DNA from 2 places in the Caballeronia sp. SBC1 genome. Region 1 is predicted to be linked to the other one. Evidence: predicted binding sites of a transcription regulator. Region 1 holds the regulator's gene; the other holds the start of a gene.
The links. The regulator FNR, encoded in region 1, switches genes on or off when oxygen is low (the NO sensors DNR and NnrR bind a similar motif). The targets are predictions, from matches to a motif close to TTGATNNNNATCAA.
Positions count from the first base shown of each region.

Region 1 (14,656 bases):
CTGTCGATCAGCTTCGTTGAAGGTTCCCGGCTGAATCAACCGATACCGACCCGACGATCGCCGCGCCGGCTGTCCCCACGGGCAGTACGCTGCGCCCGTGCGTCTCGTTGATGATTTCGGCTGCGGACAGATAGAACGCCAGCGCTGCAGTGACTAGACCGCAATAGCCGCCTGCGTGATGCAGCCACACGAGACCGGTCCATTCGCTTGCGGCCAGCACGAAAAAGGTGATCCAAAGGACGAAGAACACCAATTGCAGCGCACGCGCCGAGCGCCATGTCGCGACCCACATATACAGCGTGAATACGCCCCACAGGAACAAATACCAGCCGATAAAGGCAGCCGGCACCTTGTCGTGCAGGAACAGCACAAAAAGCGCGAGCGACCACCAGAATGCCCCGTAGCTGAGGAAAGCGGTGGCGCCGAACGTGTTGCCGCGCGGTATCTCCATGAGCCCGGCTAATGCCTGTGCTGTTCCGCCGTAAGCGAAGGCGACGGCGAGCACCATGCCCATTGAATCGCCTGTGAACCAGCCAGCGTTGATCATGCTGAGCAGCCAGGTTGTCAGAGCAAATCCGGCGAGCCCGAGCGACGCGGGATTGGGTGTCTTGAAGTTCATGATGAGGTCTCCTGAAGGAAACAAAATCTGTCGCGCGGCAGTCTGGACGAAGCAACGGCCGCGCAACGCAAGCTTAGGGTTGAACGTTCTCTATATGCGCTCGTTAAGCCGGGTCGGCGAACTGCGCGATCACCTGCGGATTTTCAACGGTCGAGGTGTCTTGCGAGATCGATTCACCCTTCGCGACCGAGCGCAACATCCGGCGCACGACCTTGCCGGAACGCGTTTTTGGCATGGCGTCGCCGAAGCGGATCTCCTTCGGTTTTGCAATCGGACCGATCTCCTTGCCGACCCATGCGCGCAACTCGTCGGCTACGCGCTTCACGTCGGTACCGGTAGGACGCGGGCCTTTCAACACGACGAATGCGACGATGGCTTCGCCGAACGTCTCGTCGGGGCGACCCACAACTGCTGCCTCCGCGACCAGCGGGCAGGCTGCCAGCGCCGACTCGATTTCCATCGTGCCCATGCGGTGACCCGATACATTCAGCACATCGTCAACGCGCCCGGTAATCGTGAAATAGCCGGTGTCGGCGTCGCGAATCGCGCCATCTCCAGCGAGATACAGGGTGCCCCCCAGTTCGTCGGGGTAATAGCCCTTGCGAAAGCGCTCCGGGTTGCCCCACACAGTGCGGATCATCGACGGCCAGGGCTTGCGGATGACCAGCACGCCGCCTTGCCCGTTCGGGACCTCGTGACCGGTTTCATCGACGATCGCGGCATCTATGCCGGGCAGCGGCAGCGTGCAGGAGCCGGCAACAAGCGGGGTAACGCCCGGCAACGGAGTGATCATGTGTCCGCCTGTTTCGGTCTGCCAGAACGTGTCCAGTACGGGGCACTTACCACCGCCAACATGCTCCGAATACCAGTTCCACGCGCTCGGATTGATGGGTTCGCCGACCGTGCCGAGGATGCGCAACGTACTCAGGTTGAAGCTTGCCGGATGCACTGCCCGATCCGCTTCAGCGCTCTTGATGAGTGACCGGATGGCAGTCGGCGCGGTGTAGAAAATCGTCGCCTTGTGGCGCTCGATCATGTCCCAGAAGCGGCCGGCGTTCGGGTACGTCGGCACGCCTTCGAAAATAATCTGGGTCGCGCCAACGGCGGTCGGTCCGTAGCAGATGTACGTATGCCCCGTGATCCAGCCGATGTCCGCGGTACACCAGAAGACATCGTCGGGCTTGATATCGAAGGTCCACTTCATGGTGACCGCGGCCCACAGCAGATAACCTCCCGTACTGTGCTGCACGCCCTTCGGCGCGCCGGTCGACCCTGACGTATACAACACGAACAGCGGATGCTCGGCGCTCACCCATTCGGGCTCGCAGGTGTCCGGCTGTTCATTCTCAAGCTCGTGCAGCCAGGCGTCGCGACCGCCGATCCATGGAATCCGGCCACCCGTGCGCCGGTAGATGACGACGGTCTTCACGGCGTCGGTGCCGCCCATGGCAAGCGCCTCGTCCACAATGCTTTTCAGCGGCAGCGTCTTGCCGGCGCGAACCTGCTCGTCCGCGGTAATGATTGCTACCGCGCCAACGTTCGTTATGCGCTCATGCAGCGACTTCGCGGAAAAGCCACCGAATACGACGCAATGCGGTGCGCCGATGCGCGCGCAGGCCTGCATCGCGACAACACCTTCGACTGACATCGGCAGATAGATGACTACGCGGTCGCCTTTCTTCACGCCGCGCGCCCGCAGCGCATTCGCGAGCCGGCATACCCTGTGATACAACGCCTGATATGTGACGGTCGAGACTCGGCCGTCGTCGGACTCGAAGATGATCGCGGTCTTGTTCGCATTGCCGCTGGCCAGATTGCGGTCGAGGCAGTTGTACGACGCATTCAGTTCGCCGTCTTCGAACCACTTGTAGAACGGCGCGTCCCGGTCGTTGAGAATCTGCGTGAACGGACGGCGCCAGGTCAGATGTTCGCGCGCAAGACGTGCCCAGAAAGCTTCGTGATCCTGGCCCGCCTCAGCCACGAGCGCGCGGTAAGCGTCCATGCTTTCAATCGCGGTGCGGCCTGCCGGAGGAATGCCCTGGGCAGGGACGAGAGGGGTGGATTCGATGGTAGACATGGTCTCCTCGCTTTAGTCATGGATCATGAGATCGGCGAGCCAACAGGGATCGTCGCTTGGGGAAGGGTTCTTGATGAAGGGCTCTTGATGACCCGATCGCGCAACAGGAAGTGCGCCGGCTGCGCTGGTCGAAAAAGCGCCGCCGTTATCTGACTATGGGATGTCCAGTGGATATCTCATTGATGCAAGTCAAGCAAGCAGGTCAGTGCCGTTGCTTCACCTACGCTGGCCAACCAGATCGTCCACCAGTGGCACGACTGCCAGTACGACCAGCATGGCCGACAACGGCAGGGTCGATATGAACCCCACGTACTTGAAACCCAGCGCGCCTGCGAGGCCGCCAATAAAAAACATGCCGAGCAGTGAGACCAGGAGCCGGAGCCTCGATCGGTCCGCCCTGACAGCGGTAACTCCGGGCCCGGACTCGGACACGTTCCAGTAAAAAAGCTTGCCGATCTCGATGCCGATATCCGTGACGATGCCGGTCATATGCGTGGTGCGGATCTCTGCTTTGGAGATCTTCGTGATGATCGCGTTCTGCAGGCCCATGACGTAGCAAAGCAAGCCTACCGTCGCGGGCACGAACAGGAACCGGTTGTTTTCCAGATTCGAACCGAGCAGGCCAAAGCAGAGCAGCAGCACGGCTTCCAGCATCAACGGCAGCGCGTATTCGCTTTGTGCCCGCCGGCGCCGGCCCCAGTTGATCATGATTGCGGAAGTGGCCGCGCCGGTCATGAACGCCGCGAGTGAACTCAATCCGGCGACGACGAGGCCAAGGTCGCCTACCGCGAGGTTATCGGCGAGTGCCGACACGATCCCCGACATATGCGAGGTGTACTGCCCGACGGCAAGAAAACCGCCAGCGTTGGCCGCGCCTGCTATAAACGCAAGCCAGCGTCCAAGGCGCCGGTTGTTCCGGTCGGTGCGCTCCGGCCTGGCGAAACCTCGCAGGTACTCTATGGGCATGTCCGTTCGCTTCGATCAAACCCCGGCGAGCTTCTCGCTGTCGAGAATGTGTACCTGCTTGCCGTTTGTATCGATCACCCCTGCTTGCTGCAGCTTGGAGAACATCCGGCTTACGGTCTCGAGTTTCAGCCCGAGATAGCTGCCAATCTCTTCACGCGTCATCCGCAGGTTGAATTCCGCGGAAGAGTAGCCCCGCGTTTTCATCCTCGACGACAAATTGAGCAGGAACGCAGCCACGCGCTGCTGCGCGGTCATGGTGCCGAGCATCATCATGAGGCCGGATTCGCGCACGATCTCGCCGCTCATCATGCGATGCACATGCTGCTGCATGGCCTTTACGTCGTGGCAAAGGTCCTCCAGCAAGTCGAACGGGATGACACACACCTTGCTGTCCTCGAGCGCGATCGCATCGCAATTCTGTTCATCGGAGCACACGCCGTCGAGTCCGAGCGGTTCACCCGCAATATGAAACCCGGTGACCTGCTCGTGGCCGTCGCGATGCGTGATGACTGTCTTGAAGCAGCCGACACGCACGGCGTAGATGCTTTTGAATTTATCGCCGGCGCGGTATAGCGTCTCGCCGCGTCGTACAAGCCGCGTGGAGCAGACAATGGCGTCGAGCCGTGCCAGCTCCGTCGCGCTCAGATGAGCCGGCATGCAGATGGAGTGCAACGAACAGCCGGAGCAGCTCGTGCTCGCGAGTGCGCCCGGTGGTGGCAGGCTCGTGGTGGCGGAACGCGCCATATAAGCGAGACGATTCGCGGTCGTTGAAGCGGCCGGTGCGTAAGTGGGCGCATAAGCGGCCTTACATGCGGGCGCATAAGCGGTAGCTGAGGTCATGCCTGTCTCCAGAAGAGTCGGACGATCACTGAATAGATGAATTGACGAGCTGTGCGGATCGGGCACTGATCGACTGAAAGGCGGTCATACCGGCTCGCAGGATGTTGGCTCGGGGCGGGGCGCATCCGCCAGTTGCTGAATCGTGTCGCGGGCTAGTTCGTATTCGCAGGTCTTGTCGAAGAAATAGCGGGCGCCGGCGCGCTGGCACGCGGCACGAAACGCCGGGCCCGAATGATTGGTCAACACCATGGTCAGGATGGGCGGCGTGGCACGCGCCAGCGATTCAACGATGTCCATGCCGTTGCCACCCGCCAGATGCGGGTCAACGATCACGAGATCGGCGCGGGTCATGCGGATGCACCCCAGCGCCGTGTCCGCTTCTTCCGACTCGCCCACGATCACCACACCGGCCAGCGCGCCAATCAGCGCAGAGAGGCGGCGGCGCACAGGGCTTGAGTCGTCGACAAGGAAGATCTTCAGCATGGCGCGCAACCGTTTGAGTTCATGCGCCAAAGTATGATCGCGGCTATCTCAAAATAAAATGGGCGAGCGGCCAGACATGATGTAGGGGTTTGGGAAGGGCTGTAGGGATCGGACTACACGCTTGATGCTTGCGTATTGGGCGGGGGTATTCAGGCTATTTCGCGCTTATTGGACCCGTCAGGCGTCGCAGTCGTCGTCGAAGAGCTTGTGGCGCATGGCGTAGCGGACCAGTGCGGTGTCGTGCGGCATCTGCATTTTTTCGAGGATGCGAGTTTTGTACGTGCTGACAGTCTTGGCGCTCACCGACAGCGCCTGGGCGATCTGCGTGATCGTTTCACCCGCGGCGATCCGCCGGAATACTTCGAATTCGCGGTCGGAAAGACGCCGGTGCGGCAGGTCGTCGGCTGGTTCGTTCAGGCTTTGTGCTAGCCGCTCGGCCATGGCGAGGCTCACGTACACGCCGCCCGCCGCGACCTTGCTCACCGCCGTGACCAGTTCGGCGCTCGCGCTTTCCTTGGTCAGATAACCCGATGCCCCCGCCTTGAACGCACGTACCGCGTATTGCTGTTCAGCATGCATTGTCAGGACCAGGATGCGCAGCGCCGGTTTCTCGTCCTTGATCTGCTTGAGCAGTTCGACGCCGTTCCTGCCGGGCATGGACAGGTCGAGGACCAGCACGTCCGCCGGCGTGGCGCGGATCATCGCCATGGTGGTAGCGCCGTCGCTGGCTTCACCAGCGACTTCAAGGCCGTTCGCGCTGAGCAGGATATGGCGTAGCCCGTCACGCACGAGGGCGTGGTCATCGGCGATCAATACTCGGGTCATTGCAGCGGTTCTTCCTCGGTGTTTTCGGGATTGTCGGAGAAAGGCTCGTCCTGTTGCAAGGTCGCCAGTGGAAATGTAACGGTCACAGCGAACCCTTGTCCGATGCCGGATTCGATTGACACCGACCCGTCCAGCCCGTGCGCCCGCTCGCGAATGCCGATAAGGCCAAACGACTTGCGCCCGGCGTCGGCACGCTCATGGGCGCCTATGCCGTCGTCGGCAATGCGCAGGATGCAGCGGTCACCTTCCAGATACAACGCGAGATCCACACGGGTAGCTTGCGCATGGCGCGCCACGTTGGTCAGCGCTTCCTGCACGATCCGGAACACGGCGGTCGCACCGTCGCGGCTGAAAATGGTGTGCCTCGCGTCGATCCGCCGCTCGACGTCAATACCGTAGCGGTTCGTAAAGTCGATCGCCAGCCAGTCGATGGCCGGGACCAGGCCCAGGTCATCGAGCATCACTGGGCGCAGATCGGCGGCTATCCGGCGCATCGAGGCGACAGTTGCGTCAATCAGGCGCTGCATGCCGCGCAAGTGTGCGCGCGCCTCAACGTCTGTTCCAGGGCTAAGTTCGAGCGAGGATATATCCATTTTCAGCGCGGTCAATTGCTGGCCCAGGTCGTCATGCAATTCCCTTGCAATACGGGATTTTTCTTCCTCGCGGATATTCAGCAGATTCGCGGAGAGCTCCCGCAGTTCCTCGTGCGAGCGCTGCAGCGAGCGTTCAGCGTCGATTTGCGCGCTGATGTCACGCAGCATCACCGTGTAAAGCTTGCCGTTTTCATCGCCGAATTGAGAAATCGATGCTTCGAACGGGAACTCGCCGCCGCTCGCGCGCAGGCCATACAGTATGCGCCGCCCGCCCATTTGCCGGTCGGACACGCCGGTAACGCCGAACTGGCGCACATGCGCTTCGTGACCGGCGCGAAAGCGCTCGGGAACGAAGCGGGCAAGGGGGGTACCGAGCGCGTTGGCCGCCGGGCAGTCGAACAGACGTTCTGCCATTGGATTGAACATGACGATACGCTGGTTTTCGTCGATGGTAATGATCGCTTCCATCGACGACCGGATGATGCCAAGCAGCCGCGCTTCGTCAAGCCGCGTTGAAGCCAGCGCCGTGGCCTTCGCGGTCTTCGTGCCCTTGCGCGTGAGTGTCACGAAGGCTGCGCTCGCGGTGAGAAGGAGCGCGCCGACAATGCCAACTGTGCCGGTCACGCGGGTCTGTCGACCGGCGCTGCGCTGCGATGCCGTGTTACGCCGTGGCGCGGACATAGGGTCTCCGGGAAAGAGCTAAAGGTGCGCCGCTGAGGTTGTGCGGATCATACCGTGCGCTTCGGACGTGATTTTCGCCGCCCACCCCCGGCCGCGTGAATTGATGTGGATCAATTGACCGGCGGGCCTGCACGCGGACACTGAAGCTTGAACGACATCCGGAGAGCCGGTCATGTACAAACGAATTCTGGTAGCGCTCGACGGCAGCGTCAGCGCGAGCCTCGCGCTTGAAGAGGCGCTCAAGCTGGCGCAAGCGGTGGATGCAACGTTGATGGTGGCGTGCGTTGTCTCGCACGACGTTTGCGATCTCGTGGGAGTTATCGGAGAACAAGCGGCCGATGCGGGCGCGCACTGGCAACTCGATCATGTGCGCGACTTGTGCGAGCGCAGCGGGGTACGCTGCATTACTCAGATAATTGATGCGCACGGCGCGAGCATCCCGGACGCCCTCATGCAGGCGGCCCAGGCATTCGAAGCGGATCTCATCGTCATGGGGGCGCATGGGCCGCGTGGCGTGCGCCGGCATTTGATCGGCAGCGTTGCGGAAACGGTTTTGCGGTCGAGTCATGTTCCGGTCCTCACCGTTCGTGACGATCAGCGTGACGAGGAACACGACGACAAGCACGACGCGGCGCTCGCGCTCTAGCGCTCTGGCGCATTCCCTAGCGGCCCGACCGGCGGCGCTCAGTCGCTGGGCCGGATCGAGACCGTCCCGCCGCTTATAAAGACGCGCCGGCAACGTCCGGCGTGCTCGCTTTGCGTGGTTCCCTTCTTTCCGCGGAATGCAGCGGTACCAATAGCACTGGCCGGGTCGAAATCCGCAAGAAACGCTCGGCCACGCTGCCCAGCACGAGCCTGCGCCAGCCGCGCCGGCCGTGCGTGCCCATGACCACGAGATCAGCGCTGAAATCTTTTGCGGCGGCCGTGATCCTTTGGGCGATATCGTCTCCCAAAGGATCGACTTCAACAACGAGTGTCGAACCTTTGACACCCGCGCGCAGCATCTTGGCGGCAGCGTCGGCCAGCACCAGTGAACCCTCTTTGACAAAGGCCTCGCGTACGAGCGACGGATCGCAGGCCGGCCCCGAATACATCAATTGCGGCACGTCCACCACATAAACCGGCTTGAGTTCCGCGTCGTGTTCGTGAGCGAGTTCCAGCGCGGCGTCGAGGGCGTGCGCCGACGTTTCACTACCGTCGATAGGAACGAGAATGCGGGTGTACATGAAGAATCTCCTCGGCTCTCAAGCCAACATCAATGTGACATCAATACGGGTATGGGCATGGACGCCAGCATGGTGCGCGTTGCACCGCCCATCACGAGTTCCTGCCAGCGCGAGTGGCCATACGCGCCCATGACGATGAGGTCGGCGCCCAGGTCCGCCGCGCCCGTAAGCAGCATGTCGCCCATGGGCACGTCATTGATATCGTCGATTGCCGCCACTTCGGCCTTGACGTCGTGCCGAGCGAGCAGGAGCGCGATGTCGGCGCCTGGAATGCGGTTGGCACCCTGCTCGTCTTTCGACTCGTTGAGCCTGACGACGGTGACTTTTTCGGCGCGCTGCAACAGCGGCATGGCGTCGTGGACCGCGCGGGCCGACTCGCGGCTGCCGTTCCACGCGACCATGATGTTCGCACCAAGCGTGGGGAACACGCCGGTGTAGGGAATGAACAGCACAGGGCGGCCCGAGGTCATTACGAGCGTTTCGGGGAAATGATCGGAGATAAATGCTTCCGGATCGTCTGGATCGTCCTGGCCCGCCACGACCAGATCCGCGTAGCGGGCATAACGAGGAATCGCTTCGCCGGCGGAATCGGGATAGTCGATCCACTGGCCTCTCACGCCCGCGCGCAGCAGTTCCGCGTGAAAGATCCGTTCGAGCGCGCCGTGACGTTGCTGGCGGGTTTTACGGTGCTCTTCGTAGTAGTCCGCCGTTCCGGCCATGACATAGAAAGAACGCGGATCTGGACTGAACGCCGAGAACACGCCGGTCAGGTGCGCGTCGAATTGTAAGGCGAGACGCAACGCATATTCGAGGCGTGGCTGGGCGCGCGCGCTCATGTCGAGTTGAACAACGATGCTTTTGTAGCTCATCGCAGGCTCCGTAGTGGGTCGTTGGCGTCAGTGACGCAGTGAGCGGGTGGCGTTGCTCCGGAATCGGTCCTGGAACCGGTCCAGATCGCCCGGCGCTTACAAAAAGTCTATGAGTTCGCGCTTTTTTTCCGTTGATGCAGATCAAGGAGCCGCAACCCGGCGGGTCTTGAACGGCGCGCGGCAGCTGTCATGGTCACGGCGGAAACTTCCGCGTTCATGTCTTATCGATTGATACAGGTCAACCGCGCCGGCGTCGCCAAGCCTAAAGTTTTGTCGTGGAAGCCCCGTTTCCAGGTATGTCCAGGTAAAAGGAGATTGACGATGAAGGCACTCGTGTATCACGGACCCGGCAGTAAATCCCTCGACGAACGACCAATGCCAGAGCTCCTTTCGGCGACGGACGCCATCGTCAAGGTCACGCGCACGACAATCTGCGGTACGGACCTGCACATCCTGAAAGGTGACGTGCCAACTTGTGAACCGGGCCGCATCCTGGGACACGAGGGCGTTGGCATAATCGAGCACGTAGGCGCCGCGGTTTCGACATTCAAACCCGGCGATCACGTCCTGATTTCCTGCATCACGTCGTGCGGAAAATGTGATTATTGCCGCCGCGGCATGTACTCCCATTGCACGACAGGCGGCTGGATTCTCGGCAACAAGATTGACGGCACGCAAGCCGAATATGTGCGTATCCCGCACGCGGAAACGAGCTTGTATCCCATTCCCGCCGGTGCCGATGAGGAAGCGCTGGTCATGCTCTCGGACATCCTTCCAACCGGTTTCGAGTGCGGCGTGCTGAACGGAAAAGTGCAGCCGGGCAGCACGGTTGCCATTGTCGGCTCGGGACCCATTGGCCTTGCCGCGTTGCTCACGGCGCAGTTCTACGCACCGGCGCAGATCATTATGATCGACCGCGATGCAAACCGGCTGGAAGTAGCGCGAACCTTCGGCGCGACCGCGTGCGTGAATAATTTAAGTGGCGACCCGGTGGCTGAAATCATGAAGCTGACCGGTGGCATTGGCGTGGATTGCGCAATCGAAGCGGTCGGTGTGCCCGCCAGCTTCGAACTATGCGAATCGATCATTGCGCCTGGCGGCACCATCGCCAATGTGGGCGTGCATGGCGTGAAGGTCGATCTGCACATGGAATGCCTGTGGGATCGCAACATAACGATTACCACGCGACTGGTCGATACCGTCAGCACGCCCATGCTGCTAAAGACTGTGCGTTCCGGGCGTCTGGAAGCGGGCAAGCTTATCACCCACCGCTTTGCGCTGAACGACGTTTTAAAAGCGTACGAGACCTTCTCACAAGCCGCCGATACACATGCGCTCAAGGTGATTATCGAAGCTTAAGGAAGGTGCAGGTGTTCCGCCGATGCTGGCTTGGATGCGGCGCGGTTCATGGTTTGGCGGCACTAACACGGAGCGGCCGTCAGGTCGTCGAGTAAGGGAGACATGACATGGCACTGACGGGTCAAGTGACGGGGGACGGCTGGAGCGTTTCCACCCACAGCATTCCTGTCGACGGCGGCTTTTGCTGTGAAGTGCACGTTGCCCATGGCGGCGCGGCAGGTGAATTCAAACATCAGTTCCGGCATTCGAAAATCTTTGCGCGCGAGTGGGAGACGGTACTCGACGGCTTGCGCGAGGGCGTGGTGTGGATCAGCCTGAAACGCGCGGAAACGATTCATCTGTAGGGCGGCGCGCAATGACTTAGGTGCCGTCGTGGTTCGCCTTGACAGCGTTGGCGGCCAAACAGATGTCGATTCGAAATCCGTCGCCCGGCGCACTGTCGAATGTTACTCGTCCATGCAATTGGCGTACCCGTTCCTGCATGCCGAGTAGTCCGAAGTTATCCTTGTTCCTATTTCGATCGAGCGTCGTTCCTTTGCCGTTATCCTCAATGTGCAGCCGGAATTCATCTTGCATGACGTGCATCTCGACGCTTACCCGGGTGGCTTCGGAGTGACGCGTAACGTTGGTCAGCGCTTCCTGCACCATGCGGAAAATGGCGGTTGCAGCTGTTGGCGATAACGCCAGTTGATCCGCCTTGTTCAGCACGGTGACGGCGAGCCCGTAGCGATTACGAAATTCTGCCGCAAGCCATTCGAGTGCAGCCGCAAGGCCCAGGTCGTCGAGCATGGGCGGACGCAGACCGCCCGCAATGCGCCGTGCCGAGGCAATGATCGAATCAATTTGCACTTGCAATGCAATCGTCTGCGCAATGGTATGACGCGCGGTTTTGCCGTCTTCCGTCGCGGCCTGATCCAGCAAGGCGATATCCATCTTGAGTGCGACCAGTTGCTGGCCGAGGTCGTCATGGAGCTCGCGTGCAATCCGGGTTCTTTCTTCCTCGCGTGCGCTCTGCACGTGTAAAGACAACGCGCTGGCATGCTGAAGCTCTAACAGTCGCAGGCGATCCGTCATGTCCCGCGTCACTTTGGCAAAGCCGCGAAGCGCACCGTCGGGCGCGCGGATCGCGGTGATGGTTACGTTCGCCCAAAAGCGCGAACCGTCCTTGCGCACACGCCAGCCTTCGTCTTCAATGCGGCCTTCCGATGCAGCAAGCGCCAGCTCCGTGCGCGGCTTGGCCGCCGCAATGTCTTCCTGCGTATAGAAAACCGAAAAGTGCTGCCCGATGATTTCCCGGGCCGCGTAGCCCTTGATGCTTTGCGCGCCGCGGTTCCAGCTCGCGACACGCCCGTCCGGATCAAGCATGAAGATCGCGTAGTCCTGTACCGCGTCGACAAGCAGCCTGAAGTGGATATCGCTCAGGGCATGAGGAAATGCGTTGCTGACGAGCTCGTCGCCCGCTGGTGCGCCGCTAGGCAGAGGTGAGGAGGGTCGGTCGCTTGGCACGTGGTTCTCCGGCTTGAATTGCTCGTGTCGCTCGTGTCGTTCATATCCTCCGGGCTGCCGCACGAAAAGCGTGGGGCTGGCGGAGAGCGTGTTTGCCTGGGATCGATTGTATACGGTGGGGTACACCGGTTTGGCAGCACGGAATGGGCCCGGCATACGGGTATTGAAGCGGACAGTGCAGTTCACGCGGAAAACGCAATTCGCCGCACCCTTGTTATCCCGGTTTGCTGATCCACATCATGGCGCAACACCGGCTGCATTCGGAAAATTCCGATACGGCAAAAAAATTTGCGGCCGGAAAGACAGGGGAAAATCCGTGGGAAAGCATTCACTATTTGCAGCGGCGCTGTTGAGCGCGGTTTTGTCGGCGGTATGCGTGCCGGCACAGGCCGATCAGGGCGACATTCTTGCGCGCGTCAGGGCAATCAGCATCCAGCCCGGTGTTTCCGCGGGCGGCACACTGGGAAGCATCGGGACGGGTGTCAACAACGCCATCGTTCCCGAGCTCGATTTTGTCTATATGGTGCGCCCGAGTATTGGCATCGAGTTGATTCTTGCCACGTCGCGTCATCAGGTAACGTCGAACGCAGGGGCGCTTGGCGGCGTGAACGTCCTGCCGCCTACGCTCTTGCTTCAGTACTATTTCAACGCGCCCGGCAAGGTTCGCCCCTACGTTGGCGCGGGCGTGAACTACACGCTGTTCTATAACAACGGGCTGCACGCCGGAGATACGCCCGTATCGATCAAGAACTCGAGCTTCGGCCCCGCGCTGCAAGCGGGTGTCGACGTGCAGGTCGCGCGCAATCTGTTCGTCAACTTCGACATCAAGAAGATCTGGATGCGCACCAGCGCGTCGGCAGACGGCGCATCGCTTGGGTCGCTCAAGATCGACCCCCTGGTGGTCGGCGTTGGCGTTGGCATGCGTTTCTGATGCGGCACGGTTGATCTGAGTCAAGCCCGCGGCGCGATCCTTCACTAACATTCTTAATGTAGGCGAGTCCTGCTGAGGCGAGTCCTGGTTAGGGAGGTTCGACCCTTGGATCAGGCGCTCGCCCGATCACATTGAGGGGAATACCATGCGAGCAGTCGATGTCATGACCAGGAAGGTCATTACCGTGGGACCCGGCACGACTGTGCGAGAGGCCGCGCGCCTGTTTGCCGACAATCACATCAGCGGTGCACCGGTAGTGGACGATGAGGGCCGCTTGCTCGGCATGCTCACCGAGGGTGACCTCATCCATAGAGCCGAGATCGGCACGCAAGCCCGGCGACGTTCATGGTGGCTTGAATTTTTCGCGTCGACGCAGAATCTTGCCGCAACGTATATCAAGGAGAACGCGCGCCTGGTTAAGGACGTCATGACGCCCAAGGTGATTACCGTCAAGGAGACCACCTCGGTCAGAGAAATAGCCGACCTTCTGGAGCGGCACCGGATCAAGCGCGTTCCGGTGTTGTACGACGGAGAGCTTCTCGGCATTGTTAGCCGGGCAAATCTGGTGAAGGCGTTGGCAAGCGTTCCGAAGGACGCAGGCGTAACCAAGCCGGACGCCGACCAGACCCTGCGCGACGCGGTTATCCGGGAACTTGGCGGTCACCGTTGGGCCGTGGCCGCCGAGAACGTTATTGTGAATGACGGCACGGTTCATCTATGGGGTGTTGTCACGTCGCGCGAGCAAGCGCGTGCCATGTGCATTGCCGCTGAAAAGGTGCCAGGCGTCAAGGGCGTGGAAGACCATACCGATGCCCCCATGATGATTCCCTCGATGTAATCGGTGATCGACCCGGGCGTCGCGACCCGGTTCAATTGATGTCATAGCGAATGCATTGCGGTGGGCAGGCGCACCTCCGCGCCGTCAATAAGGCTTTGAGCGAAGCGCTACGCCACTGGCTACGCTCACTAATTTCATTCCACGCAATGGCACTGTGCGTCAGCACGCGACTCTTTGCCAGGTCCCTCCAGACGTGTGGGTCCGGCCGCCTGCTGCCTGTCGCGAAGGGCGGCACCGACGCGCGGCGGTCACACGAACGTCTCCAAAGCGGCCGCTCCGGGATCTCACTCAGAGTTCGTGCACGAAGCTTCGTGAAGGTTATTCATGGCCACGCGTCAGACTTACGGTTCATCATCCCAGTAGTCAAGGGAATTAGCTTTTCGCTGAATAACGAGGAGGGGACCTTCCTCCTTGCCGCGAACGATCGCCTGGTACTTCCCTGAGTCCGGGTATTCGACGACTTCCGGGTCGTGTCGTGTGCCAACCGAGAGGTATTTGAGCTGCGCTTCAGATGAATTAATGATCTGATGCGGATATTCTGGGCCGGGAGGAATGAAAATTACATCGCCGGCCCGGATCGGGATGAGTTCGTCCGCAACGCGCAGCGTTCCATCCCCTTCGAGGATAACGAACATTTCCTCTTGCGCGTGGTGAAAGTGATACGGACATGAGCGCTTTCCGGCCGCGACAATATCAATTGATGCGCCGAGGTGTTTCGCGGCAGTACCCGTTCCGAGCCGCGCACTGAGGGTCTCATATAGAGGCAAACGAACTTCCGCCGTTTTCTCAATGTCGTTGAAATTTCGTATCAACTTCTTAGCAAGCTCATCGACCTTCGCGCTC
Region 1 covers NZ_CP049157.1:1,608,822-1,623,477, forward strand. Annotated here, with positions in the region: gene SBC1_RS25205 (acetate uptake transporter family protein) at 8-619, opposite strand; gene acs (acetate--CoA ligase) at 723-2,696, opposite strand; gene SBC1_RS25215 (YoaK family protein) at 2,913-3,662, opposite strand; gene fnr (fumarate/nitrate reduction transcriptional regulator Fnr) at 3,678-4,502, opposite strand; gene SBC1_RS25225 (response regulator) at 4,587-4,985, opposite strand; gene SBC1_RS25230 (response regulator transcription factor) at 5,163-5,810, opposite strand; partial or broken gene SBC1_RS25235 (histidine kinase) at 5,807-7,099, opposite strand; gene SBC1_RS25240 (universal stress protein) at 7,257-7,730, shown strand; gene SBC1_RS25245 (universal stress protein) at 7,804-8,310, opposite strand; gene SBC1_RS25250 (universal stress protein) at 8,340-9,179, opposite strand; gene SBC1_RS25255 (zinc-dependent alcohol dehydrogenase family protein) at 9,501-10,538, shown strand; gene SBC1_RS25260 (UDP-glucose 4-epimerase) at 10,646-10,882, shown strand; gene SBC1_RS25265 (PAS domain S-box protein) at 10,899-12,044, opposite strand; gene SBC1_RS25270 (OmpW family protein) at 12,391-12,975, shown strand; gene SBC1_RS25275 (CBS domain-containing protein) at 13,121-13,813, shown strand; gene SBC1_RS25280 (cupin domain-containing protein) at 14,155-14,656, opposite strand, start outside.

Region 2 (14,656 bases), on a different replicon from region 1:
TACGCATCGGACGCCGCGCCTACGCGGAGATGTTCGGCCCGACCACCGGCGACCGCGTGCGTCTCGCCGATACCGACCTGCTGATCGAAGTGGAACGCGACTTCACCACCTACGGCGAAGAAGTGAAATTCGGCGGCGGCAAGGTGATCCGCGACGGCATGGGCCAGTCGCAACGCGTGCATGCCGACGTGGTGGATACCGTCGTGACGAACGCGCTGATCCTCGATCACTGGGGCATCGTGAAGGCGGATATCGGCATCAAGAACGGGCGCGTGTTTGCGATCGGCAAGGCGGGCAATCCGGATATCCAGCCGGGCGTGACGATAGCGATCGGCGCGGCGACCGAGGTGATTGCAGGCGAAGGGATGATCGTGACGGCGGGGGGTATCGACTCGCATATTCACTTCATCAGCCCGCAGCAGATTGACGAAGCGCTAGCTTCAGGTATCACGACGATGCTAGGCGGCGGCACCGGCCCCGCGACCGGGACGAATGCAACGACCTGCACGCCGGGTCCGTGGCATCTTGAGCGCATGCTGCAAGCCGCCGACGGTTGGCCGGTGAATCTTGGGTTTCTCGGCAAGGGCAATGTGAGTTTGCCTGCTCCAGCGATCGAACAGATCAAGGCGGGCGCGATTGGGCTGAAGCTGCATGAGGACTGGGGCACGACGCCGGCTGCTATCGATAACTGTCTGTCCGTTGCCGACGATACCGACACGCAAGTCGCCATTCACACGGACACGCTGAACGAAGCGGGTTTTGTAGAGACCACAGTGGCCGCGTTCAAGGGCCGCACGATCCACACGTATCACACAGAAGGCGCAGGCGGCGGCCATGCACCCGACATCATCAAGGTTTGCGGCGAGTCGAATGTGCTGCCGTCGTCGACGAATCCTACGCGGCCGTACACCATCAACACGCTCGACGAACACCTCGACATGCTGATGGTCTGCCATCACCTCGATCCATCGATTGCGGAAGATATCGCGTTCGCCGAATCGCGGATTAGACGGGAGACGATTGCTGCCGAAGACATCCTTCATGACCTCGGCGCGTTGTCCATGCTGTCGTCCGATTCGCAGGCGATGGGCCGTGTCGGCGAGGTCGTCATGCGGACCTGGCAGACCGCGCACAAGATGAAAACGCAGCGTGGCGCGCTGCCCGAAGATTCATCGCGTAACGATAATTTCCGCGCGAAACGCTACGTCGCCAAGTACACGATCAACCCGGCGATTACGCACGGCATCGCGCATGAAGTGGGTTCGATCGAGCCGGGTAAATGGGCCGATCTCGTCTTCTGGGAACCGGCGTTCTTCGGCGTGAAGCCCGCAATGATCTTGAAAGGCGGCATGATCGCGGTCGCGCAGATGGGCGATCCGAACGCGTCGATCCCAACGCCGCAGCCGGTGCATTATCGCGAGATGTTTGCAACGCGCGGCGGTGCGCTGGGCAAGACCTCTCTGACGTTCGTCTCGCAGATGGCGCTGGATGACGGTATTGGCGAACGGTATGGATTGAAGAAGCAAGTGGTCGCGGTGAAGAACTGTCGGAACATATCGAAGGCCGACATGGTTCACAATGCGTACAGGCCGTCCATTACCGTCGATCCGGAAACGTATCAGGTTGTAGCCGACGGCCAGTTGCTCACCTGCGAGCCGGCAACCGTCTTGCCGATGGCGCAGCGCTACTTCCTATTCTGATTTCTGAGACTCTGATGCGCACGATCGACAAACGTATTGAAGCGAAACTTGCCGCACCGCTGATCAAACGCGCGCCTACGCTCACTCTTCCCTTCGATGACCGTTGCAAGAGCCGTCTGGCCGCTACGCTGGATAACGGTGAAGAAGTGGCGCTGGTGCTGCCGCGAGGCACGGTGCTGCGCGATGGCGACATGCTGGTCGCCGACGACGGTGGCCTGGTGCGCGTGATTGCAGCTCCGCAGGACGTGCTGGTTGTGCACGCCCACGATCCCATTACGCTGACGCGCGCCGCGTACCACTTGGGCAATCGCCACACGCCGGTCGAAGTGGCCGCGGGACAGTTGAAACTGGAAGCTGATCCGGTGCTGGAAGACATGCTGAAGCGTCTGGGCGCGCATGTGGATCACGTGACGGCGCCGTTCCAGCCGGAGACGGGCGCGTATGGCGGCGGTCACAAGCATGGGCATGACGAAACGTTTGTAGAGGACTACGCGCTCGCGCAAAAGGTCTTCGATGAACATCACGGGCACGCGCACGATCACGGACACGCGCACGGCGCAGGCCACGACCACGGCGACCATTCGCAGTGCAGCCACGAAGGCCACGATCACGATCACGACCACGGTCATGCGCATCGCTGAACTCACTGCCCTGCTTCATCTGGCGTCGCCGGCGTTGCCTATCGGCGCGTTCAGTTATTCGCAGGGTCTCGAGTCGGCGATAGAACATGGCTTGATCCACGATGGCGACAGCGCCCGCGAATGGATCGCAAGCGGACTAACCAATGTCCTCGCACGCGGCGAGTTACCGTTCCTCGCGCACCAGATGACCCGCTGGCGCGACCACGATGCAGCAGCACTCGCCGCTGCCGATGAAGAATTCCTTGCCAGCCGCGAGTCCTCGGAATTGCGCCGCGAGACACAGCAAATGGGCTGGTCGCTGGCGCAGTTGTGCACGCAGCTTGAATGGGGCGACGCGGCGCGCCTCGCGACTTTAAACACCATTAAACCGATCTCACAGCCCACGGCGTTCGCCTTCGCGGCCTACGCTCACGATGCCGCCACCGACGCCGCCCTCGCCGCCTACTCCTTTTCGTGGGTCGAAAACCAGGCCGCCGCGGCGTTGAAAGCCGTACCGCTGGGCCAGATCGCGGGGCAGCGGATCATCGTTGCGTTGCGCGTTGCCATCCATACCGCAGTAGAAAAAGCGCTCGACACATCGCCGGACGAAATCAACACCTTCGCGCCGCAACTCGGCATTCTCTCGGCGCGCCACGAATCGCAATATTCACGCTTGTTCCGCTCTTGAGAAACAATTAGGATAACCCCATGTTTCAAGGGGTTTGCGCGGCTGGGGTAATCTGGAAGCCGAGAGCAGTCGCGCGGCGCCTGAGGGCATCGATGCTGCGTTGACGCTGCTGTTCTTCGTAATGCTGCTGGCCCTGGTCGACGAAGGCTTCGCCCCGCGTGAGCATGAAGTACACCATGCGGGCGAGCTTATGGGCGACGGCGGTATTCGCACGCGGCTTGTCCATACGTGAGCACAACCGCCGATAAAACGCGCCCAGCGCCGAGTCGTTGCGCGACAGGCTCATCGCGGCCAGCTTGAGCGCCTGGCGCACCCGGTTGGTGGAACGCCGGGTGCGCGCACTAAGCACCTTGCCGCCGCTGACCTTGGTGCCAGGACACAGTCCCAGCCACGAACAGAAGTGCTTGACGTTGGCAAAGCGACTCAGGTCCGGGCCGATCTCCGAGAGTATCGTCATTACCGTGGTGACCGCCAGGCCGTTGATGCGCGTCAGGTCCACGCCCGCCCAGCGCGCCAGGGCCGTGCGTGCATCAAACTGCGGGGTGTTCTTGCCGCGCCGCTTGCCCGGCCCGCTGAGTTCGACCTCGTGGCAGCCCAGTGGCGCCAGTAACGCCTCGATCTTCGCGTCGCACTCGAGCACCCGCTGGGCCAGGCTGTCGACCATCGCCAGGGCCTGCCCGAGCACGAACAGGTGCTCCTCGCGCCAGTTGCCTGTCAGCGCCCGCTCGATGTCGCGCTCGCTGGCCTTGACGCGGCCGTTGCGATGCCGGGCCAGCACTTTGGGGTCACGCTCGCCGGCCACAATCGCCCGCACGATCGCCTGCCCGGTCATGCCCATCACGTCGGTGAGCACCTCGGTCAGTTGCAGGTTCATCTGCACCAGCGCCTTCTGCATGCGCTGCACCCAGTCGGCCTGTTCGGTGAGCAGCACCTCGCGCTGACGGACCACCGCGCGCACCACGCAGACCTCATCGCCCGGGCGCCAGGCCGCGCGCAGCAACCCCAGGCTCATGAGCTTCTGCAGCCATTGGCAGTCCTGCACGTCACTCTTGCGTCCCGGTACGTACTTCATCTGCCGCGCGTCGACCAGCCACACCACCAGTCCGCGCCGCTCTAGCACCTCGTAGACCGGGATCCAGTAGACCCCGGTCGACTCTAGTGCCACGGTGTCGACCCCGCACGAGAGCAGCCAGTCGGCCATCGCGTTCAGGTCATCGGTCATCGCCCCGAATTCACGCACCGGCTCGTCATCTGCCTGTCGGGGCACCGCTACCCAGTGGCTCGAGCCGCCCACATCGATCCCCGCTGCGTTCGGGAACACCTCGTCTTCTTCTCGCTTGCGCATCGCCATCGCCTGCTCCAGAATCGTGAGTGAACGGCAGCGCCATGGGAATCGTCGAAATTGACTCGATCTCTTGAACGGGATGCGGCTTGCGCCGCTCACCACTGTCGCCGACGAATCCCGGACCATGCTCTTAAGCGGGCTCACTCCACGGCGTGCATGCCGCGAGCGCGCACCATTGGTCTGCCGGTCATCGCAGCGCTGCCGTTCACCGGTATACCTCATCTCCGTTTCTCCGCCAACGCCGAGCCCGGCACGGGCTTGAAATGCTCTTAAGAAAACATGAACGCACCCGTCTATTCCGCCGCTGCCCGCCGCTCCAAGAAACTGCCGCCCTTGCGCGTGGGTGTGGGAGGTCCGGTCGGCTCGGGCAAGACCACGCTGCTCGAAATGCTCTGCAAGGCGATGCGCGATAAATACGACCTCGTCGCAATCACCAACGACATCTACACTAAAGAGGATCAGCGCCTGCTGACGGTCGCGGGCGCGCTGCCTGCCGAGCGCATCATGGGCGTGGAAACGGGCGGCTGCCCGCACACGGCGATCCGCGAAGACGCGTCCATCAACCTGGAAGCCGTCGACCAGATGATCGAGCGCTTCCCGGACGCGGATATTGTGTTCATCGAATCGGGTGGGGACAATCTCGCGGCGACCTTCAGCCCGGAATTGTCGGACCTGACCATTTACGTGATCGATGTCGCCGGCGGCGAAAAAATTCCGCGCAAGGGCGGCCCGGGCATCACGAAGTCCGACCTGCTGATCATCAACAAGATTGACCTTGCCCCGTATGTAGGCGCAAATCTCGACATTATGGCGTCCGATGCGAGGAAGATGCGCGGAGAACGGCCATTTGTCATGTGCAACCTGAAGGCACTGGAAGGGCTCGACGACGTGGTTCGCTTCATCGAAAAGAAAGGTCTGCTCGCGGTCTGAGTGCAGGTTTGCGGGCTTGGGAGGAACTGTTCTCAGCCGATCGAGTGCGATAGCATGTCGCCTTGCACTTTTTTACGGCCATAGGCCCGCTTTCGGAGACCTCTGATCGACAGCCCCGACACGCTCCTCACTCGCGACGCCCCCGTGCGGTTGAACCCGTTGCCCGCAGCGTCCTCGACACCCATGGCGCAATCATCGAAGCGCATCGCCGTGCTGTTCCACATCGCGGATTTCAACGACGGCGGTATCGAATCGTCGTTGATGCAATGGCTGCGGATCTATGACCGCGCCCGCTTCACGGTGACGCTGTCCGTAATGTTTTCGTCCCCTGCGTTCGAACAGCGCTTTCGCGCGCAGGTTCCCGCGGATGTCGGCGTCGAAATTCTCACCGACAAACCCTGGCTCAACCTGTTGCAGGCACGTCGCTACGCGCGTCGGCTGAGCAAGCTCGGCCGTGTCGGCCGCGACGTCTTCAACACGCTCGCCGTGCGCCCGTATGTGAAGACGCGCGTGGCCGCGCTGGCGCGGCGTCACGACATCATCATCGACTTCGACATGTCGCTGCGCCGCCTGGCTGGCCGCTTCGGCGTGGCGTGGCTCGGCGTGAACCATTTCAGCTTCGATGCACGGCTGGGCGGCCGGCCCCGCAAGATGAAACGGATGCTCGCGCAATATGGGCGCTACGACGGCATTGCCGCGCTGAATCAGCAGATGGCCGATGAAGCGAGCGAGCTGTTCAATGGCCATCTGCACAACGTGTTTGTGCTGCCGAATGCGATCGATATTGACCGGATTCGCGAGAATGGCGCGCATGTGGAACCTGCGCCGTGTCCCGGGCCATATATCGTTTCAGTGGCGCGGCTCGACGAAATCCAAAAGGATCATCGGACCTTGCTGCGAGCTTACGCACAGCTTGTCAGGACGCGTGATGACGGTGGGTTGCTGGAAGACCTGGTGATTGTCGGCGACGGTGGTTTTCGCCGCGAGCTGGAAGCGCTGGCGGTCGAGTTGGGCGTTGGCGAACGCGTGCATTTCACGGGGTATCGGAACAATCCGCACGCGGTCGTGGCGCACGCGAGCGCGTTGGTGCTCAGCTCGCGTTACGAAGGCATGCCCATGGTGTTGCTCGAGGCGCTGGCGCTTGGCAAGCCGGTGATTTCAACCGATTGCCCGACGGGGCCGCGCGAGATCCTGGACGATGGCCGGTTCGGGATGCTGGTTCCTATCGGCGATGTGGACGCCATGGCAGGGGCAATGTCGCGGTTGTTGTCGGACCATGCGGTGCGTGATGGCTTTACGCGTGGAGCGCTGGAACGGGCCCGGGCTTATGGCGTGGAGGCGAGCAATGAGAGGTTCGTTGCTTGCGTGACGCGGATTTTGCAGGAACGCGGTTAGGCCATCGGCCCTGATCGCCCTCGCCGCCAGCAGGCAGACGGCGCGAACGTCCGACTCACTGGTCCTCTGCCTGCGTGCGCAACAGCGTCCCCAACACCGCCACTGTTCTCGCCGTCGCTCCGCGATGCTTCGCCGCAAACGCCGACGCCGCTGCGCTCATGGCAAGCCGGCGGGGTTTATCGGTGAAAATCTCGCGCAGACCGCGCGCCAACGCCGCCGGATCGCTCACGCGCAACGCCGCACCTTCCGCGATCGCGTCGTTCGTCGCTTGCGTGAAATTGAAGGTGTGCGGGCCAATCAGCACCGGCACGCCGGCCGCACACGCCTCGATCAGGTTCTGTCCGCCTAACGGCAGCAAACTCCCGCCGATAAACGCCAGATCCGACGCCGCGTAATACGCGCTCAGCTCGCCCATCGAATCGCCGAGCAGCACGTTGACGTTCGCAGGCAATGCCGGCGCGGCATCGATTCCCGATCCCGCTGCCGCCGCCCGTCCGGCCCAGGCGGAACGCCGCACATAGGACTGCGCGGCGGCATCGATCAACATGGCCACTTCATCGAACCGCTGCGGATGGCGCGGCACGAGGATCAGCAACGCATCGGGTATACGGTTGCGCAAGGTCGTGAACGCCTGCAACACCAGCGCTTCCTCGCCCTCACGCGTGCTTGCCGCCACCCAAACCGGGCGATCCCCGATCGCCGCGCGCCACGCATGGCCGCGCGCATAGAGTTCGGGCGGCGCGGCCATATCGAACTTCAGGTTGCCGAGCACCGCGACGTTGCGCGCGCCCAGCGCGCTCAAGCGGTCCGCGTCGGACTGTGTCTGCGCCAGCACGCGCGTAAACCCACCGAAGACTTCGCGCGTTGCATTGCCGAACTTCGCCGCGCGCTTGAACGAGCGCGCCGACATCCGCGCGTTGGTCAGCACCAGCGGGATATCGGCCCGTTTGCATTCATCGATGAGCGTCGGCCACACTTCCGTTTCCATCACGATGCCCAGCGACGGCCGCCACGCGCGCAAGAACCGCCGCACGAGCGACGGCGAATCGTAGGGAAGATAACTGCGCGAAATACGATCGCCGTATAGCTGCACACCGGTCGCGCGGCCGCTCGGCGTCATGTGCGTCAGCAGGATGCGGGCATCGGGATGGGCTTGCTGCAGCGCTTCGATCAGCGGCTGCGCCGCGCGCGTCTCCCCAACGGATACGGCATGCACCCAGATCAACGGCGCGAGGTCGTCGGCACGGCGGGCGGGACCAAAGCCAAACCGTTCGCCGATATGTTCGCGATACCCACGCTCCCGCCGCGAGCGGATCAGAAGTCGCAGCACCGCGAGCGGCGCGACGAGCCACCATAAGGCGCGATACACGAGCCTTAGCATCGGCCGCCCTCGCGGCGAACGCTCGACAGCAACGGCAACGATCGCTCAGCGGATCGCTCAGCGCGCGCGTAAAAACTCAGGCAAAGGCCCGAACCCACGCAACGCCCCGCCCGGGCTGCGGCGCTCAAACCAGCGCCCTGCCTTTCAGGCGTTGCAGGATTCCGAGCGGCGCGCAGTCGGGCTGTGCCATGGCACTGACGGGGAGAAAGAAGGTTTGCTCGAGCATGTACTGGCCGGACATAACGGCGTGCGAGGTTTGATCGGAGAAACACACCCACAGGCAACCGGGCGGAAACGGCATTTCCTGCTGCGGCGATTTCGTTTGATAGTCGATATCGGCCTTCATTGCGTCGTGCAAATGGAGCATCAGATGGTCGTATTCGCTGCGCGGCGTCTTGGTGATGTGCAGAAGATTCATGAGCCACGCCGAGCCGGGAACCGGGGCTTTGATGGCGGGCAGGAAGCGTTTTGCCATGTCCTCGAACGGCTCGCCGACGCGCCACACACGCGGTGCGCCATCCGGATTGACGTTGGTGAACACGCGCAGGATGCGCTCGCCATAATTCGGCCGCGACGGAAACGCATCGACGTGAAGGCGGCTGTCGTCCTTGCGCCACGACGTCTCGCGCGTTTCCACGCGATGCAGCCGCAGACTGGTCGGCGCGACCCGCAATTTGCCGCGATATTCAGGGAACAGCCCGTCGACCAGCGAGCGCGCGTTCGCCTGATAGCGCGCGATCAACGCGCGTACAGCGGTTTGCGTGACGGCGTCGCCGAGTACGCCTACGAGCGGGCCGCCGTTGGGCGCGAGGCTGATGTTCTTGCGCTCCGGATCAGCGATCTTCGGGTCGAGCAGCGCCCGTTCGCCGCCTTCTATGGCAAACGCCAGATGCGGGAAATACAGGACCTTGCCGTGCTCGACGCCGTCCAGCAACGCCTCGCGCGGCACGGAAAGCTGCTGAGCCTGCCAGTCGGCGGAGGCAACTTCAATAATTTGAGATTCGGTCATGTGCCTTCGATTTGTTTGGATAAACGAGTGGGCGGCCCCGATTATCGTCAATCGGCTTCAATCGGCTTCAATCGATCTCGATTGGCTTCGATTGACGCATCGGGGAAACATCGCGCCCGGCGAGCGCGGTGCATTTTCGCTCAAACCGGCGGCAAAATCCGCCGCGCGAAAGGCCCGCAGTTGACGGACCTCAAACCGCCGAGTTTCGCCTGGTTTCGCCTGGTTTCGATAATCGCGCCGCCGGTTTATCCCGGCAATTGTGCCGGTTCTTCGAACCGAAGCCGCTTCCTCACCTCACGTACCGCCCGCTACCCTATCCGATACCGATATCAATGCTGTTGCGCCTCATGCATCAAAGCAGTCCGAAGCTTGCAAGGGTCGCTTTGACTTGCTGCAGCGTCGGATGCTGGCTCGCGCTGCCGAGATTCACTACGCGCGGCGACCAGTAACCGCCGGTGCGCCAGGCGGTCGAGAAATTGTACAACTCGACGGTCGGCCGCTTCAGGGCTGCCGCAATGTGCACGAGTCCCGTGTCCACGCCTACCGTTGCTGCCGCGCCGTCGATCAGGCCGACCACTGCCGGCAGCGAGAGTTTCGGCGGCACGACGGCCGCTGCGCCGAACTGTTTCGCCAGTTTGTCGCTCGTTTCGCGTTCGGCCTCGCTGCCCCACGGAAGCACGATTGATACTCCGCGCCGGATCAGGGTCTGGCCGAGTTCGATCCAGGCGGTCTCGGGCCATTGTTTATCGGCGCGAGACGTGGCGTGGACGAACACCACGTATGGCACCGGCAGGTTCAGCCCTTCCTGCGATAACGCCAGCGCGGCGCGACGGGTATCGATGCCGAATTCGATCGCATCCGTTGCTTCGGGGCGCGGATCGCCGAGAGCGGCTGCTACCAGTTGCCGGGTGCGCTCGACCACGTGCGTGCGTGGTTCGATGGGGACGCGTTTGTCGTAGAAGAAACGGACGGGCCATTCGTAGCCGGCGCCGTCGGTGCGGTTGCCTAGGCCGACCAGGGTGCCGCGCGCCCAGCTTGCTACCCATGCGGTTTTGATGAGCCCTTGGCAGTCGATGACGAGGTCGTATTTTTCTGCGGCGAGAGCTTGGCGGAAGCGTTGGATTTCGCGCCAGTTATCGAGGGAAAGGAGGCGTTTGCGCCAGCGCCGCAATGAGAACGGGATAGCGCGGCGTACGCCATCGACGAGTTCGACGAGATCCGCGAAGCTCTCTTCGACTAGCCAGTCGATCTGGGCATCGGGGTGGAGACGACGGATATCGGCGATGGCCGGCATGTTATGGACGACGTCGCCTAGGGACGACACCCGGACAATCAGGATCTTTTGCACGCTGGATACGGTGGGCGCCGTCGGATTGGACGACGCGTGGACAATTTTTGAGATGCGCCCGGAGTTTACCGCTGGCGCTTGAGATTTGGGGGTTTTTACGCTGGCGCTCGGGGTTCGGTTTGTGCTCGTGCTTGGGGTTTTTGGGGGTTCCGGGGCTGGTGGTCGGAGTTGATGCCCGGTTGCCAGGTTCTGGGGTTAGCGGTTCTGAGTCAATGCCGGGTTGCCAGGTTCCAGGGTTAGCGGTCTGAGTCAATGCCGGGTTGCTGCTTTCGGCCTTAGTGGTCTGCTTGAGTCGGATTTTCTCTTTATCACTGTTAGCCACTGTGCGTGGCGGCACGTCATTTCTTTGTCCAAAGCGACAAAGAAACGAAGCAAAGAAAACGCTTTCAAAACGCGGGCTTATAAGTGTCCACAGCGTGCAGTTTTCATACATGGGTACCCCGAAAGCACGGTGCTCGCCAGAGCCACGGATGTGTGAACCCCTCCTTCTCCGAACACGGATACCCACACGCTTCGCCACCAGTGACTGAACCTGCCCAAGGGACACCCCGCGCTATCCGCGTAAAACCACCCGCCGAATTTGTACACACGACGAACCACGCAGCCAACCCACCATAAAACCAAGCTGCAGAATGCATGAGGCCATACCCACGAAGGAAACCGTGCAGGCCGGGCAATCAACCCACCAAAACCGAAGCTGCAAATATGGGTCCGGCCGTGTGGCCCACTAAGATATCAGAGCACGCCGCTCAGTTAACCCACCACTAAATGAAGCTGTAAATACGCGTGAGGCCATACGAATACGCGTGAGACCGTGCGGATCCTTTGGTGACTCGTGCTTGCCCGATAGCGTTAGGGGCGAAGCGTGTTCGTGTAAGGATTCGCGAGAAGGAGGGGTTCAAACATCCGTGGCTCTGGCGAGCACCGTGCTTTTGGGGCACCTATGAATAGAAACTGCACGCTGTGGACACTTAGGGTAGCGTGGTTTGAAAGCGTTTTCTTTGCTTCGTTTCTTTGTCGCTTTGGACAAAGAAATGACGTGCCGCCACGCACAGTGGCTAACAGTGATAAAGAAAACATCCAACTCACGCAGACCGCTAAGGTCGAAAGCAGCAACCCGGCATAGACTCGGACCGCTAACCCCGGAACCTGGCAACCCGGCATAAACTCCGACCGCTAACCCCGGAACCTGGCAACCGGGCATCCCCCGACCACCAGCCCCGAAAAACCCCACCCCAACCCCGAGTGCGAACGAAAATCAGAATGGCAGCACGGCGTCAGCCTTCTCCGCCAAGATCACCCGGCGAAAATCTTCCTGAATCCGCTTGAGCGCTTCCTCGCTGTCAGCTTCAAACCGCATAACCACCACCGGCGTGGTATTCGACGACCGCGCGAGCCCAAAACCATCCGGATACTCCACTCGCAATCCATCAATAGTCAGCACATCGTCGGCACCCGTGAACTTCGCGTTCTTCTGCATCTTCGCGATCAGCTCAAAATTCTCACCCTCATTCAACTTCAACTGCAACTCAGGCGTAGACAGCGAATTCGGCAAATCATTGAGCAGCTTGCTCGGATCAGCCACCCGCGACAGGATTTCAAGCATCCGCGCGCCGGTATAAAGACCATCGTCGAAACCGTACCAGCGATCCTTGAAAAACACATGACCGCTCATCTCACCCGCCAAAGGCGCACCCGTTTCCCGCAGCTTGGCCTTGACCAGCGAATGACCCGTCTTCCACATCACCGGCTCGCCGCCCTGGTCACGAACCCACTTAGCCAGATTACGCGTGCATTTCACGTCATAAATGATCTGACCGCCCTTGTTACGCGACAACACTTCCTGCGCAAACAACATCAACTGACGATCCGGATAAATGATCTGGCCATCCTTCGTGACAACACCCAGACGGTCACCATCGCCATCGAAGGCAAAACCGATTTCCGCATCCGTCTCCTTCAACGCCCTGATCACGTCCTGCAGGTTTTCCGGATGCGCCGGATCGGGATGGTGATTCGGGAACGTCCCGTCAATGTCCGTGAACAGCTCAACCAGCTCGCAACCCAACGCCTTGAACAAACGCGGCGCAAGTTCGCCAGCCACGCCGTTACCCGCATCGATCACGATCTTCATCGGACGCACAGGCTTGATGTCGCTGACAATCCGGTCAAGGTAGACCTGCTGGATATCGTATTCGGTGTACGTGCCCGCACCGCTCGTGAAATCGTCATTCACAATGCGCTGATACAACGCCTGGATCTGGTCGCCATAAATCGCGGCGCCACGCAGCACCATCTTGAAGCCGTTGTAGTCGGGCGGATTGTGGCTCCCCGTCACCACAATGCACGAATCCACTCGTCGCTCGCCCTCAGGCAACGCAAGCGGCACGCTCGCGCCGAAATAACCCACGGGCGTTGGCACCATGCCAAGGTCGACCACGTCCACGCCGGCTTCACGCAAGCCGTCTGCAAGCGCGCCAACAAGCTCCGGACCCGACAAACGGCCGTCACGGGCCACGACGACCGAGTCGCCACCTTGAGCTCGGATCTCGCTGCCGAATGCGCGGCCAATGCTGCGCGCGACGCCGGTATCGACGGTCTTGCCCACGATCCCGCGAATGTCGTAAGCCTTGAAAATGGACTGGGTAACTGGTACTTGCGGTGACTGGCTCATGGAATGGCTACCTGACTAATAATTTAAATGGTTCCGGGGCATCCCGAAGCGTCCCGGGTCACGAAGACCCCTTGATACAGACCTGCGGCCAACAATAAAAACCTGACTTGGCCAACGCACGAACGGCCAGAAACAATACCGGACGAATCGCTAAAAAATAACGAAAGAAATTCGTATCGCGTGGCCTCGAACCCGCTGACACCCCTTCGGAGTTCCCTCAGCGTGTTTCGACCACACGTCAACCACGCGGTTGCGCGCACTGTTCGCACCTATAATCGCAGTCTTTCCGCGCGGACCTGCGCAAATATTCTAATCCAATGCCCGGACGCTTTTTCACCGCGAAGTACAAACGTCACATCGAATGGCGGAAAACCGCACGGTGGTTGACGGCTCCCGACGGGGTACCCGCACGGCTTGCAGCAAGTCCGGGCGGCTCTTTTACCGCAATCGCCATGCCTATGGCTACTAAAGCCACTAAAACAGGCGCCGCCCGCGGATGCTGAAACGGATCAAAAACCCCGACGTTACCAAGGCGCTGGCGAACATCGTCTGGCTCGGTCTCGAACGCCTCACGCAGATCGCGGTCGCCATTGCCATCAGCGGGCTGCTCGCGCGCTACTTCGGCCCGGATGTCTTCGGCAAATGGCAGTACGCGAACACGTTGCTGCTCGTGCTCTCGCCCATCACCTGGGTGTGCGGCGCCGAAATTCTCGTGCCAACCATCGTGAATCGCCCGCCAGGCCAGCTCGGCACGGTGCTCGGCAGCGCATTCGTGTTGCGCATGGGCGTATCGGCCGCAGCGCTCGTCCTCACATGGATCGGCATTGCCGCGGGGTTCACCGATCCACTCGTCGGCGCCATGCTCGCCGGCCTCGCCGTGACCATGCTGTTCCGCGAGCCGTTCGTCGGCGTGATCAACGCGTGGCTGCAAAGCATGACGTACAGCAAACCGCAATTGCTGACCAGCATGCTCACGGCGGCGGCCAAAGCCGCGCTCGTGTACGTGCTCGTGCGCGCAGCGGCAAGCCCGGCGCACTTCGGCTGGCTGTGGGCGCTGGAGGCGGCTGTCATCGGCGGGGTATTGATGCTGTATTACATGCATCGACACTGCGGCAAGCTCGGCTGGCACATCGACCGCTCGCTGTTCCGCCATTTCGCCAGCGCGGGAACGGTGTTCTGGCTCGGCCTCATTTGTATGTACCTGTTCCTGAAGCTCGACCGGCTCATGCTCGAGCGCCACATCTCGTTCGCTGATCTCGGCCGTTATTCCGCCGCGCAACAACTCAACGAAAACTGGATCACGCTTGCATTGATGCTCGCGCAGACGATCGCGCCGGCGTTCGTGTACCGAGTGCACGATGCAGTCCAACTGAAGCGCAACGTCGGGCGGCTGATCGCCATGACGGCTGTGCTGATGATCGGCGGCGCGATCGTGCTGGACCTGCTCGCGGGTTTCATCATCTCGCGCGTGTTCGGACCGGCTTATACCGAATCCATCAGCATTTTCCGCTGGGCGGTATGGCTCTCGGTGCCGGCTGGTATTGAAGCGATCGGGAATCTCGTCGT
Region 2 covers NZ_CP049156.1:3,044,353-3,059,008, forward strand. Annotated here, with positions in the region: gene ureC (urease subunit alpha) at 1-1,700, shown strand, start outside; gene ureE (urease accessory protein UreE) at 1,715-2,341, shown strand; gene SBC1_RS13570 (urease accessory protein UreF) at 2,328-3,008, shown strand; gene SBC1_RS13575 (IS110 family transposase) at 3,034-4,359, opposite strand; gene ureG (urease accessory protein UreG) at 4,633-5,283, shown strand; gene SBC1_RS13585 (glycosyltransferase) at 5,467-6,678, shown strand; gene waaA (lipid IV(A) 3-deoxy-D-manno-octulosonic acid transferase) at 6,734-8,059, opposite strand; gene SBC1_RS13595 (Kdo hydroxylase family protein) at 8,184-9,068, opposite strand; gene waaC (lipopolysaccharide heptosyltransferase I) at 9,421-10,362, opposite strand; gene SBC1_RS13605 (phosphomannomutase/phosphoglucomutase) at 11,675-13,090, opposite strand; gene SBC1_RS13610 (oligosaccharide flippase family protein) at 13,587-14,656, shown strand, end outside.
Region 2: the regulator FNR is predicted to act here: its motif matches at 9,249-9,262, upstream of SBC1_RS13595 (Kdo hydroxylase family protein).